One region of the Fenollaria sporofastidiosus genome, then DNA from elsewhere that is predicted to be linked to it. Evidence: riboswitches for the same ligand, from Rfam matches in the RefSeq annotation. Region 1 holds a riboswitch; each other region holds the start of a gene.
What was found. A riboswitch is a leader RNA that binds a small molecule or an ion and turns the genes downstream of it on or off. The one in region 1 is predicted to bind cobalamin.
Positions count from the first base shown of each region.

Region 1 (4,777 bases):
CGCAAAATATGTCGAGAAACTCATTTAAGCTTCAAGACGGAAAACTTATTAGCAATGCACAAGCCATACAAGCCTACGCAGCAGGCATAAAGGCGGATGAGTACATGAACCCGATACTTCTAGTGCCATCGTCAGACACAGGTAGCGATGTTTATGTACTTGGCAAACTATACAAGCACATGAATACAAAGGAGTATTACTCGATTAAGAAAGAGCTAAAGGCGAAGGTAAAAGAGGTTTTTGAAGAGCTTGAGAAGAAATATGACGTCATGATTATAGAAGGAGCTGGCTCACCTGCTGAGATAAATCTACTTGAGGATGATTTTGTAAATACTGGCATGGCTGAACTTGCGGACACTAACGCAATAATCGTCGCTGACATTGACAAGGGCGGCGTCTTTGCATCAATCTACGGCACATACATGATACTTGATGAAAAAGATAGAGCGAGGATAAAAGGCTACATCATCAATAAATTTAGGGGCGATGCGAGCCTACTTGATGAGGGCATCAAAAAGCTTCACGAGCTAACAGGTCTTGACTGTCTTGGCATAGTACCATATACAAAGCTTGAGATAGCGGACGAAGACTCGCTTCATGATTATGAGAAGGCTGTCAATGCTCACATGGCAGAGCACGATGCGATGAATAATGAAATCGATAGGCTAGCTAAAGTATTTGAAGAAGCCATCGACATAGATAAATTAAATGCAATACTTGGCTTATAAGCTCATCGCCATACTTATAGGTGTGGTGCTTGATTTAATCTTAGGCGACCCATATAACTTTTTTCATCCAGTTAAGGTCATGGGTAATGTCATTAGCTTTGAAGAAAAATTAATTCGAAGGACAGGGGCAAGAGGTGGTTTTTTGAAGCTGCTTGGACTAGTCTCAGTATTATTCAACATTAGCCTTGCATTTTTATTCGGATGCTTTGCAATAATATTATTTAAGATCAATAAATATTTGTATCTAATCTACACTTCATACATGGTCTACGTCTGCCTTGCAGCACGCTCACTTCACTTCGAAGCAGATATGGTAGTAAAAGAGCTAGCGCATTCGCTAGAGAGAGGACGCAAGAGACTCTCCTACATAGTTGGCCGTGATACAAGTGAACTAAGTGAAGAAGAGATACTTAAGGCATGTATAGAGACAGTCGCCGAAAATACTTCAGATGGTGTAATAGCACCGCTTATCTACATCGCGATATATACACCACTTGGACTGGTTTATAAATTTATCAATACCATGGACTCGATGTGGGGCTACAAGAATGAAAAATATGGCGATCTTGGCTTTTTCGCAGCAAAGATAGATGACCTAGTCAATCTAGTGCCAGCAAGATTAAGTGCGCTTCTTATATTAATTACTAACATCTTCAATAAAAACATCGCCTACGCGTGCAAAACGTTTTTTAAGTATAGATATGCACACGCAAGTCCAAATAGTGCCTTCCTTGAAGCGCCCATAGCGGGACTTTTAAAAATTCGTTTAGGTGGACCGCACAAATATTTTTCTAAGATAGTCGATAAACCATATATTGGCGACATAGATGGCGAAGTAAATAAAAATGGCGTTTATTTCACCATAAAAGCGATGTATAAGGCACTAGCCTTGCTAGTATTAGTGATCGCTGTTATATATTTAAAATTAATATTAAAATAAAAAAATTTATTAATACACTTGAAATAATTACACATATATGATATCATATATGTGTAATTTTTGAATGTTCACCATAAAGGGAAGCTGGTGTAAGTCCAGCACAGCCCCCGCTACTGTAAATAGTGACGAGTCTATGTATACCACTGGGAAACTGGGAAGGTTTAGATGAGGTTGATCTATAAGTCAGGATATCTTTAGAACGTTCGTATAAAGTTACTTCTTCGGTGGGAAGGAAAAACTTACTAAATATGTATGTTTTATATCCTTGATACCCCTATTCAAGGATTTTTATTTTCCAAAAAACCGACGAGAGGAAAAGGCGCGCTTCTCCTATTTTTCTTTTCCTCTCGTGTACATATAATGGAGGAATTTATGAAAAAGGCAATACTATTAAGCTTTTTTGGTACAACAAGGCTTAGAGAACACGAAAGAGTCATTGACAAGTTTGTGAGTGGCTTTAAAAATGAATTTAAGGACTGCGAGATAAAGATATGCTTTACTTCTAGGATAGTTAAGAAGATACTAGAGAAGAAAGGCATGTCTTTTAATAATGAGTGCGAAGCAATCAAGGAATTGAAAGAGGCTGGATATAACGATATAAGAGTCGTTTCGACAAACATCATTCCAGGTAAAGAGTATAAGAAGCTAAAAGATGTTTCTAACAGACTTACTACTCCATTTATCAGTAACGCTAAGGATATAGCAAAGCTTATTGATGGCATGACAGCCTTTAAATTAAATGAAGGCGAAGAGTTCATCTACGTTGGTCATGGTACTTATCATGTAGCCGATAGGATATATGAAGATATTGACGAAGCTTTTAGAGAAAAGAACAATAAATATCACATGATGAGTATAGAGGGTGATCTTGATCTTGATAGCGTTGTTAAAAATTTAGCTAAAGACACAAAAACTTTATATCTAAGGCCATTCATGCTAGTTTCAGGCGTTCATATGCTTGAAGACATTGCTCCTGACGATGATGACTCAATAAAGTCGAAACTAGAAAAGCTTGGCTACGAAGTGAAGCTTATAGATAAGGGTCTTGGCGAAGAAGATTATATCTTAAACGACTGCATAGAAAAAGTTAAGGCCATGGAAGAGCCGCTACTAAATATAGTTGGTGTTGGTCCTGGCGATGAAGACTTATTAACTGTTAAGGCTATACTTACTTTGAAAAATACAAATGCTGTCTTCGTTCTTGACAATAGAGGCCGCAATCTTGCTCTTGACACAGTTATGAGCTATGTAGAAGATAAACCTATCATAAAGATGCCATTTGACATGAAGAATGCTACAGATGCTTTATATAGGGAGCTAAAGGCAAAACTTGAAGAAGCGCTTAAAGAGTATAGAGACGTAAGCTTTGTAACTATAGGTGATGCAGCAGTTTTCTCGACACCTATGAACTTAACAAAGATACTTGATAAGAAGATAAATATAAATATTATTAATGGCATGCCATCTTTTGTAGCATTAAGTGCAATGAATAAAGAGCCGCTTATTGAAAAGGGCGAGAGTCTTGTGATAAGTGACAACACAGAGCTAGTTAGGGCAGCAAAGCCTGACAGAGCTGTTATACTTAAGGGCACCATTAACAAGGAAGCTGTTTTAGAACTTAAAGATACTTACGAAGCAGAATATTTTAAGAGGATATCGATGCCAAACGAAATGTATCTTACGGATGAGGACGAAATACGTAAGGATAACGATTATATATCGCTATTCTACTTAAAGAAAAGGAAGTAAATTATGCACGGAGCAAATTTTTATGATTATGACAAAAAACTCATAGATTTCAGCTCTAACATCAATGTATTTAATATGAACGAAATACTTTTCTCTAATATTAAGGAAGACTTTGATTATGTCAATGTCTATCCTGATATAAAACAGAGGGAAGCGATTAACAATGTAGCCACTTATTTGGCTTGTGATGCGTCTAACATTATCTTGGGCAATGGATCTATAGAGATAATTGATAAGGCGATATACAGGGCAAGTAGAGTGGTTATTTTTGACCCTTCGTTCTATGAGTATGAGCTTAGAGCAAGTGTTTATAAAAAAGATTTGATTAGAATAAATTATAAAGACTTTATGATTGACTATGATGAGCTTGATATATTAAAGAAGGGCGACCTAATTATACTAACTAACCCAAATAATCCTAATGGAAGGCTGCTTAAGAAGGAAGAATTAATTAAAGCTCAAGAGATTTGTAAGGAGCATGGCGCGACTCTTTTACTCGATGAGGCCTTTATAGAGTTTACTATGCATGAGTATGACAGCATAGACTTGTTTAAGGACGAGGACGTGATTGTTCTTAGAGCGATGACTAAGACCTTTGCCTTACCGGGAGTACGCTTTGGCTTTGCCTATGTACCAAAGGATTTTAAGGACTACTACGATGAGCTAAGCCTTGCTTGGTCTATAGGCTTTATACAAAACGAAGCATCGAGGCTATTAAAGGGAAGCGAGGACTATATAGCAAAAACAAAAGAGTATTATAAAAACGAAAGAGAAAGACTTAAAGAAGCATATAAGAGCTATGACAATTTTGAGATGAGTGATAGCGATGCCAATTTCTATTTGCTTAGATTAAAAAAACATAGTGACGAAGAAATGTATAAGATTATGCTTGAAAAGGGTATATTAATAAGAAGGATGCAAGGTTACAAGAACATAAGTAACGACTATGTGCGCCTTGCAATAAGAACTCGTGAAGAGAATGATTATTTACTTGAAAAACTAAGGGAGATAGAGAAGTGAAAGGCATATGCATAGCTGCTATGAATTCAAATAGCGGCAAGACAACTATAAGTTTAGCTTTAGCAAGACTGCTTGCAAATAAAAATAATAAGGTGAAGTATCTTAAGAGTGGGCCCGATTTTATCGATTCAAAGCTTGGCTCATTTGCATCGAAGGGGGACTATGGTAATGTCGACATCTTTATGCAAAAGAGTGGCGCTACTGAAGTAGGTATGGGGTGTGCAGACTACTGCGTATTAGAAGGCGTCATGGGCTACCTTGACGGCATATATAACACCATGGAGGCATCGTCATATGCCAACGCAAAGGCCTTGGGACTAAAAACAGTTTTAGTGCTTAC
Region 1 covers NZ_OW968186.1:1,566,867-1,571,643, reverse strand. Annotated here, with positions in the region: gene KO172_RS07810 (cobyric acid synthase) at 1-728, shown strand, start outside; gene cbiB (adenosylcobinamide-phosphate synthase CbiB) at 709-1,668, shown strand; cobalamin riboswitch at 1,715-1,880, shown strand; gene KO172_RS07800 (sirohydrochlorin cobaltochelatase) at 2,041-3,417, shown strand; gene KO172_RS07795 (pyridoxal phosphate-dependent aminotransferase) at 3,421-4,437, shown strand; gene KO172_RS07790 (nucleotide-binding protein) at 4,434-4,777, shown strand, end outside.

Region 2 (4,777 bases), 720 kb from region 1:
CTTTCGCTAAGAGCCATCATCACCGGGTCTCCGCTCATAAGCCTAACTATGCCAAAGGCAATAAGTGAGCCTACGAAGAAGATCAAAAACCATTTGCAAAAAAAGTTTATGACTTTCATCTATCTAACTGTTAGTGTTGGATTTGTTACAAAGTAGTCGCCGTTCCAGATTTCATAATTCTTGATATTGTCAGAAAGCATTACGAACCAGTGTGGGTCAACTGTGTATAGTATTGGAAGGTCTTCGTAGATCTTTGCTTGAATTTCTTTTGAAAGCTCGTCTCTCTTAGCAAGGTCAGCTGTAACGCCAAGCTCGTCTATAATCTTATCAACTTCAGCATTTGAGTAGTAGCTGTGGTTCTTAACAGCGTCAGTCTTGAAGTGTTGAGCAAAGAAGTAGTGTGGGTTGCCACTTGCTGTTGGGTTTTGAGCGTATAATAATATATCGTGATTGCCCTTAGCAGCTTCTTCGTCGATGCTGTCAGCTAGTGACACGCTTGCTTCGATACCTACTTGCTCTAAGTCAGATACAAGCACTTGACCTATAACTGGTAGGTCTGGTTTCGCAGAGTATGTTAATATAGTAAGCTTAACAGGCTTGCCGCTCTTGTCCATAAGCTTGTCGCCTTCATAAGTGTAGCCAGCAGCCTTGAATTCTTCCTTAGCATTTTCTATGTCATAAGTTAATTTTTGATCGCCATTGAAGCTAAAGTTCTTTGCGAATAGTCCAGTAGGCATGTCTCCACCGCCAAGTGCGTCAATAATCTCTTGTCTATTAACAAGAAGGTCAAGAGCCTTTCTGAAGTGAAGGTCATTTAAGTGATCTCTCTTAAGATTTAAGAAGCAGTAGTATTGGTAGCCTGCGTTGTAGTCAAGCGCCTTAAAGCCCTTGTCTTTTAAGCCTACAGCTACATCATTAGTAAGACCAAAAGCAAGGTCTACTTCGCCACTTTCGTAAGCAAGCTTAAGAGCGTTGCCGTCCTTGAACGCCTTTATAGTGACAGTCTCAGGTCTAGCTTCAAAGCCATCGTAGTATTCGTTTCTTTCTAGTACAACTTCAGCGCCTGGTTTAAGCTCTTTAATCTTGTAAGCGCCAGTGAAGATGTACTTATCACCATCTTTCTTGAACATAACATTAGTCCATTCAGCAAAGATGGATTCAAGATTAACAGTAGGAAGCTCAGTAACGATGTCTACCTTGTAATCTTCTACTGGAGTGAAAGTAATCTTACCAGCAGAAGCACGAGCGAACTCGTTGTTTTCCATGATCATGTTCATAGCTTCAGAGAATGCCTTTGCATCAACTTCGCTGCCGTCAGCAAACTTAACTCCTTCGTTTAGTTCAGCTGTGAAGTGAGTTTCATCCTTAGCTTCGATAGACTTAACGAATCTCGACTTAAGAGTACCATCAGCTTGTAGTGTGTATACGTACTCGCTAATGCCGTGGTTAGTTATACTCCAACCATTGGCTCCGTCAAGTGGATCGTCACTTGAGATAACCCAAGTTTGACCAACAACAATTTCATTAACGTCAGCCTTTTCATTAGCTTCAGTTTTTTCGCTAGCATTAGCATTGTCACTAACTTCAGCTGGCTTTTCATTTGATTTGCAGCCATATGTGAACACTAGCGACAATATGACTACTAAGAAAATAAGTTTCTTCATAAAATCTTTCTCCTTTAATAAGATATAGTATAGAATTAACTGTGCTAAAAAAACTAGCCTTGCCCTGAACCGGAACAAAACTAAAGTACAAGTATCGGACTTATGCATAAATGCAAATACCGTAGCGGCACTGTGTAGGATTCTAACCTACTTCCTTGTTATATTCTATCTGAGCACATTATAACGCATAAATTTTATTAAGTCAATCAAAATGTATAAAAAAGAAGACATCATACGATGCCTTCTTGTATATAGTTTATTTAATTTCTAGCCAGTTTTTTAATAATTAATGAACTAATCTTTGTATTCACAATCAGCCAATTCAAGTTTTAATGCAAGAAGTGTTTTCCTTCGCTTGCTGGTCTACGAAAACTGATAATTTCTAAGCAAAGTATCATTGCGAATAATTTCTTTTTCATTTTTCCTCCTTGTTTTTCCTTCGTATAATATGTATTTACATATGTTCTTACTATTCATCATATCACCCTCACCATAGAAATACAAGTCTTTATGGGTATTTAACACAATTGTAACAAATCACTACTACAATCACACTGTATTTCATAAATTTATAGAAAAAGCGCTTGCTTTATGTTATACTTATCTTATTAGTTCATGCTAATGTTTATGTAACGACTATATACAAAGGAGAGAATATATGCTTGATAAATATTTATTCAAATCTATAGGCAAGGCGAAAAAATACATACTAAGCAGTGTCTTTATGATGATGCTACGCGTTGTAGGGACTGCTCTACTTGCTTTTGCCTTCGGCTCTTTAGCTGAGGCTCTTTACTCTAAAAGTACCATTGACATAAAAAAACTTCTAATAATCTTTGTCCTTGGTATTGCTATCAGGGTCCTTGCTCTATACAAGGTGACTGACTACCAATCGAACATCATTGGTGAGGTGAAGGGTAAGCTTAGAGAAAGGCTCATCACTAAGGCGGCCTCGATTGGTCCCAGCTACAAGGAGCAAATCTCGACTGCGACTCTAATCAATCTAGGCTCGGACACTATTGAGCAGCTGCAAAACTACTACGGACGTTTCTTGCCTGAGTACTACGGCGCTTTCGGTGCGAGTCTTGTTAACTTTGCTATCTTGTCATACATAGACTGGCGCGTTGGACTAGTCTTCTTAGTTTTAATGCCTATCATACCACTACTTTTGAAGTTTATCTTGACTATGGTTGGACGCATGCAAAAGAAGTACTGGCGCAAGTATCAAGATGTCGGCGAGCTATTCTTAGACAGCTTACAAGGCATCACTGCTCTAAAGATATTCAGAGCGGACATAAGGAGGGCTGAGGAGCTTGACGAGAAGGCTGAAGACTTCAGAAATGAGACTATGCGCATACTTGCTATGCAGCTAAACTCTATCACTCTTATCGAGTGGATCGCATACGGCTCATCGATTGCGTGTATATTCACAAGTCTTTATGTGTATACTAAGACTGGACTTGCTCTAAACTTTTTGATTATGATACTGATTATGTCGATGGATGCGTTTAGGCCGATGATCACTTTGACGTCGAGCTTTCACGTTGCAATGACTGGTGTTGCTGCTGGCAAGACGCTTATCGATTTTCTAGAACTAAACGAGGATGATAGAGAAGCTCAGTTTCCTAATGATAAGGATCTTAAGCTAAGTGTGAAGAAGCTTTCCTACAAGTACCCTGACGGGGACTCTTATGCGCTTAATAATATCACGATCGACTTTCCTACTCAAGGATACATCGCTCTTGTTGGTGAGAGCGGCTCTGGTAAGTCGACTCTTGCAAAGCTCATCTCAGCTGCGATGAGAGGGACGAGTGGAGATGTATTTATTGGAAGCGCTCCATATACTGAGCTTGCTTCGGCATCCATCGCCAAGAACGTAAACAGGATCACGCACAACGCGCACATCTTTGAAGGTGCTTTAAGGGAAAACATCGTCATGGCAAGGGATGATGTTAGTGACAGTGCCATATACACAGCTCTGAAGAAGGTTAATCTATATGATGAGATTATGGACAAGGGCGGCCTTGAAATGCCTTTATCAAGCGGCGGACTAAACCTTAGCGGCGGCCAAAGGCAAAGGCTTGCTCTTGCTAGAGCCATGGTCTATGACCCTAAGATCTTTATCTTTGACGAGGCAACTAGCAACATTGATATAGAAAGTGAAGAAATAATTTTGAACAATATTAAAGAGATTGCGAAGGAAAAACTTGTCATCATAGTAAGTCACCGCCTTTCATCGATTAAGGACGCTGACAAGATCTATGTCATGGCAAAGGCTAATCTCGTAGAAGAAGGTACGCACGAGACTCTTATGAAGCAGTGTGGCGAGTACAAGCGCATTTATGATGCGCAAGAGAGCTTGGAAGGAGGTCTTAACGATGCAAAGTAAGAGAGATGGATTAAAAGTAATTTCGAAGCTAGTAAAAGTTGTTAAACCTCTAAGTAAATACATGGCAGTGGCTGTTTTAGCAGGATGCATCTCCTTCCTCTTCTACACAGCCATCGGCGTTCTAGGTGCAAGGCTTATAATAGAGTACGTTGAAGGCGGCTCAAAGGCTGCATTTATCATGAAGATAATGGCTGGAGCTGTCATCTTAAGGGGCTTATTTAGATATCTTGAGCAGTACATGAATCACCTCATCGCCTTCAGAGTCTTGGCTCTATTAAGAAACAGGGTCTTCGCAGCGATTCGTAGACTCGCACCAGCCAAGATTGAGATGATGAACAAAGGTGACCTTATCAGCGCCATCTCATCTGATATGGAGCTTTTAGAGGTATTCTACGCGCACACCATATCCCCGGTTTGTATAGCGATCATCACCAGCCTTGTATATGCACTCGCCTTAGGACAAATATCTCCTCTAGCAGCAATTGTAATGCTTGTGGGTCACATAGCCATCGCCGTGGTCTTGCCAATGGTATTCTCATCTCTTGCAGGAGATGCGGCAGCTGAAACGAGACGCAGCCTTGCAAGCATCAGTAACAGCTTCTTAGATCTACTAAGAGGTATTGCTGAGATCATTAGCTTTGCTTATCAAAAGAGGGCGGTTAAAAAAGTAAACGCGCTAAACGCAAAACTTAAGACGAACCAGGACAGGCTTATTAGACAGCTT
Region 2 covers NZ_OW968186.1:657,447-662,223, reverse strand. Annotated here, with positions in the region: gene KO172_RS03055 (ABC transporter permease) at 1-119, opposite strand, end outside; gene KO172_RS03050 (ABC transporter substrate-binding protein) at 120-1,664, opposite strand; cobalamin riboswitch at 1,734-1,868, opposite strand; gene KO172_RS03045 (ABC transporter ATP-binding protein/permease) at 2,323-4,053, shown strand; gene KO172_RS03040 (amino acid ABC transporter ATP-binding/permease protein) at 4,043-4,777, shown strand, end outside.
Region 2: linked by a shared signal. The riboswitch ahead of KO172_RS03050 (ABC transporter substrate-binding protein) and the one ahead of KO172_RS07800 (sirohydrochlorin cobaltochelatase) in region 1 are both predicted to bind cobalamin.

Region 3 (4,777 bases), 780 kb from region 1:
CTCTTGCCCCTCAATCACTCCAAAGTATATGCCAAAGATGTTTATGGAATAGACAAAATGATTTTCTTTAGAAAAACCAATTATCAAAAATATTGTTCCTAAGAATATGAATATAGTCGGAACTTTAATAAATGATAAGACGTTTCTTACTTTAAACTTTGCAAATGCAAGCTCTAAGAATATTATTAAGATGAATATGCCTAAATTTACATATATATTGTCAAGACCAATAGCTAAAACTAGCATAGCTAGGCAGAATATAAATTTATATCCTGCCTTGATATGCCTTAAGCCGTTGGTATATGCGAACTGATCAATGAGTAGCAATTTACCTAAGCTCCTTTATTTATCTTTTTCCTTCTTACTTGCATCTCCCTTCCAGCTGCCAATGATGTAGCCAATAGCTCCAGCACCGATAGCAGCTTGAAGACCAAATAACAAGGATTCAACTTCGCCCGATGGTGGTTCCCAAAGGGACTCGAACCATGGCTCATAGCCTGGTTTTAATGCTTCAATCTCTTCACTTGCGGCATCATCAGATCCGCCATATTCGCCTTGAACGAAAACAAGTGGTAGTACAACAAGTAAGATAGCAAGTATGATTAAAATCAAATTAGTCTTCTTATAATCTTTCATTTGTAAGTACCCCCTCACCTTTGTATCTAACTATAAGGTTAACAATAACAACAGTTAGTAAACCTTCAACTATAGCGATAGGAACTTGAGTAACAGCAAAGATAGATAAGAACTTACCTAAAGCAGCTGTAAATCCAATTCCTTCGTGGTAAACAACAGCAAGTTGAGTTGCAGTAACAACATAAGTGAATAAGTCACCAAGAGTTGCTGCTAAGAATACTGCAAGGCTTCTATTTTGTTTCTTTAACAAGTGATAGATGGCAAAAGCTAAGAATGGTCCAGCTATAGCCATAGAGAAAGTATTAGCACCTAAAGTAGTTAAACCACCATGAGCTAATAACAAAGCTTGGAAAATTAAAACAATTAAACCTAAAACGGATGTTTGAAGTGGTCCAAATAGTATTGCACCAAGTCCAGTACCTGTTGGATGTGAACAGCTACCTACTACTGAAGGGATCTTCATAGCAGATAGTACGAAGATAAAGCCACCTGCAAGTGCAAGTAAAACTTTCTTCTCGTTTGAATCAGAGTCTTTAGCAATTTTTCTTATACCAAGTATGATGAATGGTAAAGATACAAGTCCCCAGATTACGCACCACTCTTTAGGAAGGTAACCTTCCATGATGTGCATTGCGAATGCGTCTGCGGACAATAAAATTAGTGAAAGACTCATGAGAATGATACTTTTCTTTCTCATAAATTATTCCTCCTTTTATTTCCCCACGCAAAGACTCCTTTTGAAAATCAAATTGATTTGGAAAAGAACCTCTCTTTGCCGAAGGTGTTTCTCGATAAAGTAAGGTTTTCCGGCTAGCGCTTTAATCCCTTGTAAACGCCTTCCCATTATGGATGAAATAACAGTGACATAAGTGTTTACTCAGTATGCGCCAACGGCAGCGGCGACTGCGTTTTTAAAACTTCCCTTAAACGATATCAATATAATTATATCACTACAGAACTTAGAATGCAAGGTTAATACTCATATTGATGGATGTATGTAGCATATTTATTTAATCTAATTAAAGACTAATTTACATACAAGCCATAAAAAATCTGCCACCATTATAGTGACAGATAATATATCGATTACTATTAAGCTTTTTCTTTTGCGTGTTCCAAGCCTTGCTTGTATAACATAAGCACGTGCTCGTCATCTAGTGAGTAGACAAGTTGCTTGCCGTCTCTTTCGTACTTAACGAGGCCAAGGTTTCTTAGTATCCTTAGGTGGTGACTAACAAGTGGCTGTGTCATACCTAGTGCGTATGAAAGATCTGTTACACACATCTCGCTTAGGCTCAGTGCGTGTATGATTTGTATTCTGGAAGGCTCGCTAAGTGCTTTCATAATGTCTGCTAACTTCTCAACTACCTTGTAGTCGATGTTATCATTTTTAATCGCATCCAGTTCTTCCTGTGTTAATACTTTACTTTCCATATATTCCCTCCAAGTCTCTCGTTATACTTACAAAGTCATCGAAGCTTAGCTCCTCTGCCCTTGTGTTCTCGCCTTTCTTAATGGCTTTAAGTGCATCTATTGTGTGCACCTTATCTATACCCACTTCGCTATTAAATAAAGCGTTCGCAAGTGTTTTTCTTCTCTTCATGAAGGCTGCTCTAATTATCTTTAAGAATAGCTCTTCGTTTGCCAAATCTTTTTTCTTCTTTTCTATATATAAAACTGCTGAGTCCACCTTTGGCTTGGGGTAGAAACAGTCCTTTGACACATTAAATGCTATGCGCACATCTCCATAGGCACGTGTAAATACCGATATGCTGCCGTAGTCTTTTGATTTTTCATCGGCGACTATCCTTTGAGCGACTTCTTTTTGTACCATAACCGTGATGGATTCAATCTCTAGCTTTGATTCGAGCAAAAATGTAAGTATGGGTGTCGTCACATAGTATGGAAGGTTGGCGCATACCTTGAAGGGTCCTCCCGTCAATGCCTTGATCTCGTCTTCTGTGGCATTCATAAAGTCCTTGTAAATGACTGTGGCATTGTCAAAGCGTCCAAGTGTCTCCTTGTGTATCTCTTTAAGCGACTCGTCAAGCTCAAAGGCAATGACCTTCTTTGCGTGCTTTGCTAGCTCTTCTGTCAAGGTTCCTATGCCAGGACCTATCTCCATAACTGTAGTATCCTTTGTGATGCCGCTCTCCTGTGCTATCTTTCTAATGATATTGCCATCGATCAAAAAGTTTTGTCCAAGCGCTTTTTTAAATTCAAAGCCGAAGTCCTCTTGCAGCTCCTTGAGTCTTGCTATGCTATATAAACCTTTCTCAGTCAATTTTCTTCATAGCCTCCACAAAATCTTCTCTCGAAATTTGATAATAGTTTAGTGCGTCGAGCATCTTTTTTGCGTTTGAATTAGAAATTTTTAGTAGGCTCGCAAGTTTTTCGCGCCTTTCACTAGAACCATCTGCGCCTAAAAGACCATTATCAAACAAATCCTTCGATGTATATAGTACGGTCCTCTCTTCTGTCGATGCTCTTGCGTTCATCAGTGCATCGATAATTGCCTCCTTCGAAGCATTCTCAACGCCGATATCATCTTTCTTAATCGCATCTGACTGCTTTAGATAAGCATTTTTACAGCCCTTGACATTTTCATTTATGGTGCGTCTAATCATCTTACCAGCATAATCAGGGTCAGTAAAAACAATGACTCCCCTCGTCTTGACAGCTTTCTTAAGCTCATCAAAGAGCGTTTTTTTAATTTTATAGCCATGTGTTGCAACGATGTCGGCATCAACAGCGTTTTTAATCTGAGCGATGTCGTCCATGCCCTCGACAACTATGAGTTCTTTAATCATTTTTCACTCCAAAAAATTCAAATGCGTTCTTCTTTGTCGCTTCTAAAACTTCTTCTGTGCTGATGCCCTTGATCTCGGCAAGTTTTTCTGCAACCAAGACTACTTTTCTCGGGTCATTTCTCTTGCCTCTATATGGCACCGGCGTCATATATGGTGAGTCCGTCTCTATAAGTAGGTCTTTCAAATCAACTTCCTTTGCAACATCCACAGTGTTCTTTGCATTTTTAAAAGTTAGCGCTCCACCTAAAGCTAGCTTGTAGCCAAGTTTTAGATACTTTCTCGCCATCTCTATAGACCCTGTATAGCAGTGCAAAAGAACATTCATGCCCTTTGCGTGCTTTTCAAGTATCTCGTAAGTCTCTTCCATCGCTTCACGCGTATGAATAACGATGGGCACATCCATCTCTCTAGCAAGGTTTATCTGATCAATAAAGACCTCTCTTTGTACATCTCGTGGCGACAAATCGTAGTGGTAGTCTAGGCCAATCTCGCCTATCGCCATAACCTTATCCTTAGTAAGTAGCTCTTTAAGTGCCTCGCGCGTTTCAGCTGTGTAGTACTTCGCCTCATGCGGATGCACGCCTACAACTGCGTAGACGTGATCGTACTTTTTACTAAGCTCATAGCTTGAGTAGCTTGTCTTAAGGTCGCAGCCTATGTTGAAGAAGTAGTTTCCTCCAGATAAGATATCTTTTATGACTTCTTCTCTGTCCTCATCAAAGGCTTCGTCGTCAAGATGAGCGTGTGAATCAACGAATACCATTACGCGATCACTGAGCCACTTGGCATATCTTCAATCGATGTAACTAGTGATAAGTCATCGCCGTTTTCGCAAGCAAGTATCATGCCTTGCGACTCAACGCCTCTAAGCTTTCTAGGCTTTAAGTTGCATACAACGACAACCTTCTTGCCTATGATGTCCTCTGGCTTGTACCACTTCTTGATGCCGCTAACAATAGTTCTTGTCTCATCACCAATCTTAACTGTGTTAATCAAAAGTTTGTCAGCCTCAGGATGTTCCTTTGAGTCAATTACTTCGCCTAATCTTAGATCAAGCTTTGCAAAATCATCAAATTCTATAGCTGGCTTAGCATCAGCGTCCTCAGCCTTTGTCTTGCCATCCTTTTCTTCTCTCGACTTAACTAAATTTGCGTTTTCCTCAAGTAGTCTCTCTACTTCTTTATCAACATCAAGTCTTGGGAATAGTGTATCTATCTTCTTTACAGTGTATTTATCTACTTTACCAAATTCATCGCATTCTTCATATTTCATTTCTTCACTTAAGCCAAGCGCTTCCCTAATCTTCTTTGCAGTATCTGGGATGAATGGGC
Region 3 covers NZ_OW968186.1:786,798-791,574, reverse strand. Annotated here, with positions in the region: gene KO172_RS03720 (CbiQ family ECF transporter T component) at 1-327, opposite strand, end outside; gene KO172_RS03715 (energy-coupling factor ABC transporter substrate-binding protein) at 343-636, opposite strand; gene KO172_RS03710 (energy-coupling factor ABC transporter permease) at 623-1,333, opposite strand; cobalamin riboswitch at 1,416-1,608, opposite strand; gene KO172_RS03705 (ArsR/SmtB family transcription factor) at 1,729-2,070, opposite strand; gene rsmA (16S rRNA (adenine(1518)-N(6)/adenine(1519)-N(6))-dimethyltransferase RsmA) at 2,060-2,920, opposite strand; gene rnmV (ribonuclease M5) at 2,913-3,446, opposite strand; gene KO172_RS03690 (TatD family hydrolase) at 3,439-4,209, opposite strand; gene metG (methionine--tRNA ligase) at 4,209-4,777, opposite strand, start outside.
Region 3: linked by a shared signal. The riboswitch ahead of KO172_RS03710 (energy-coupling factor ABC transporter permease) and the one ahead of KO172_RS07800 (sirohydrochlorin cobaltochelatase) in region 1 are both predicted to bind cobalamin.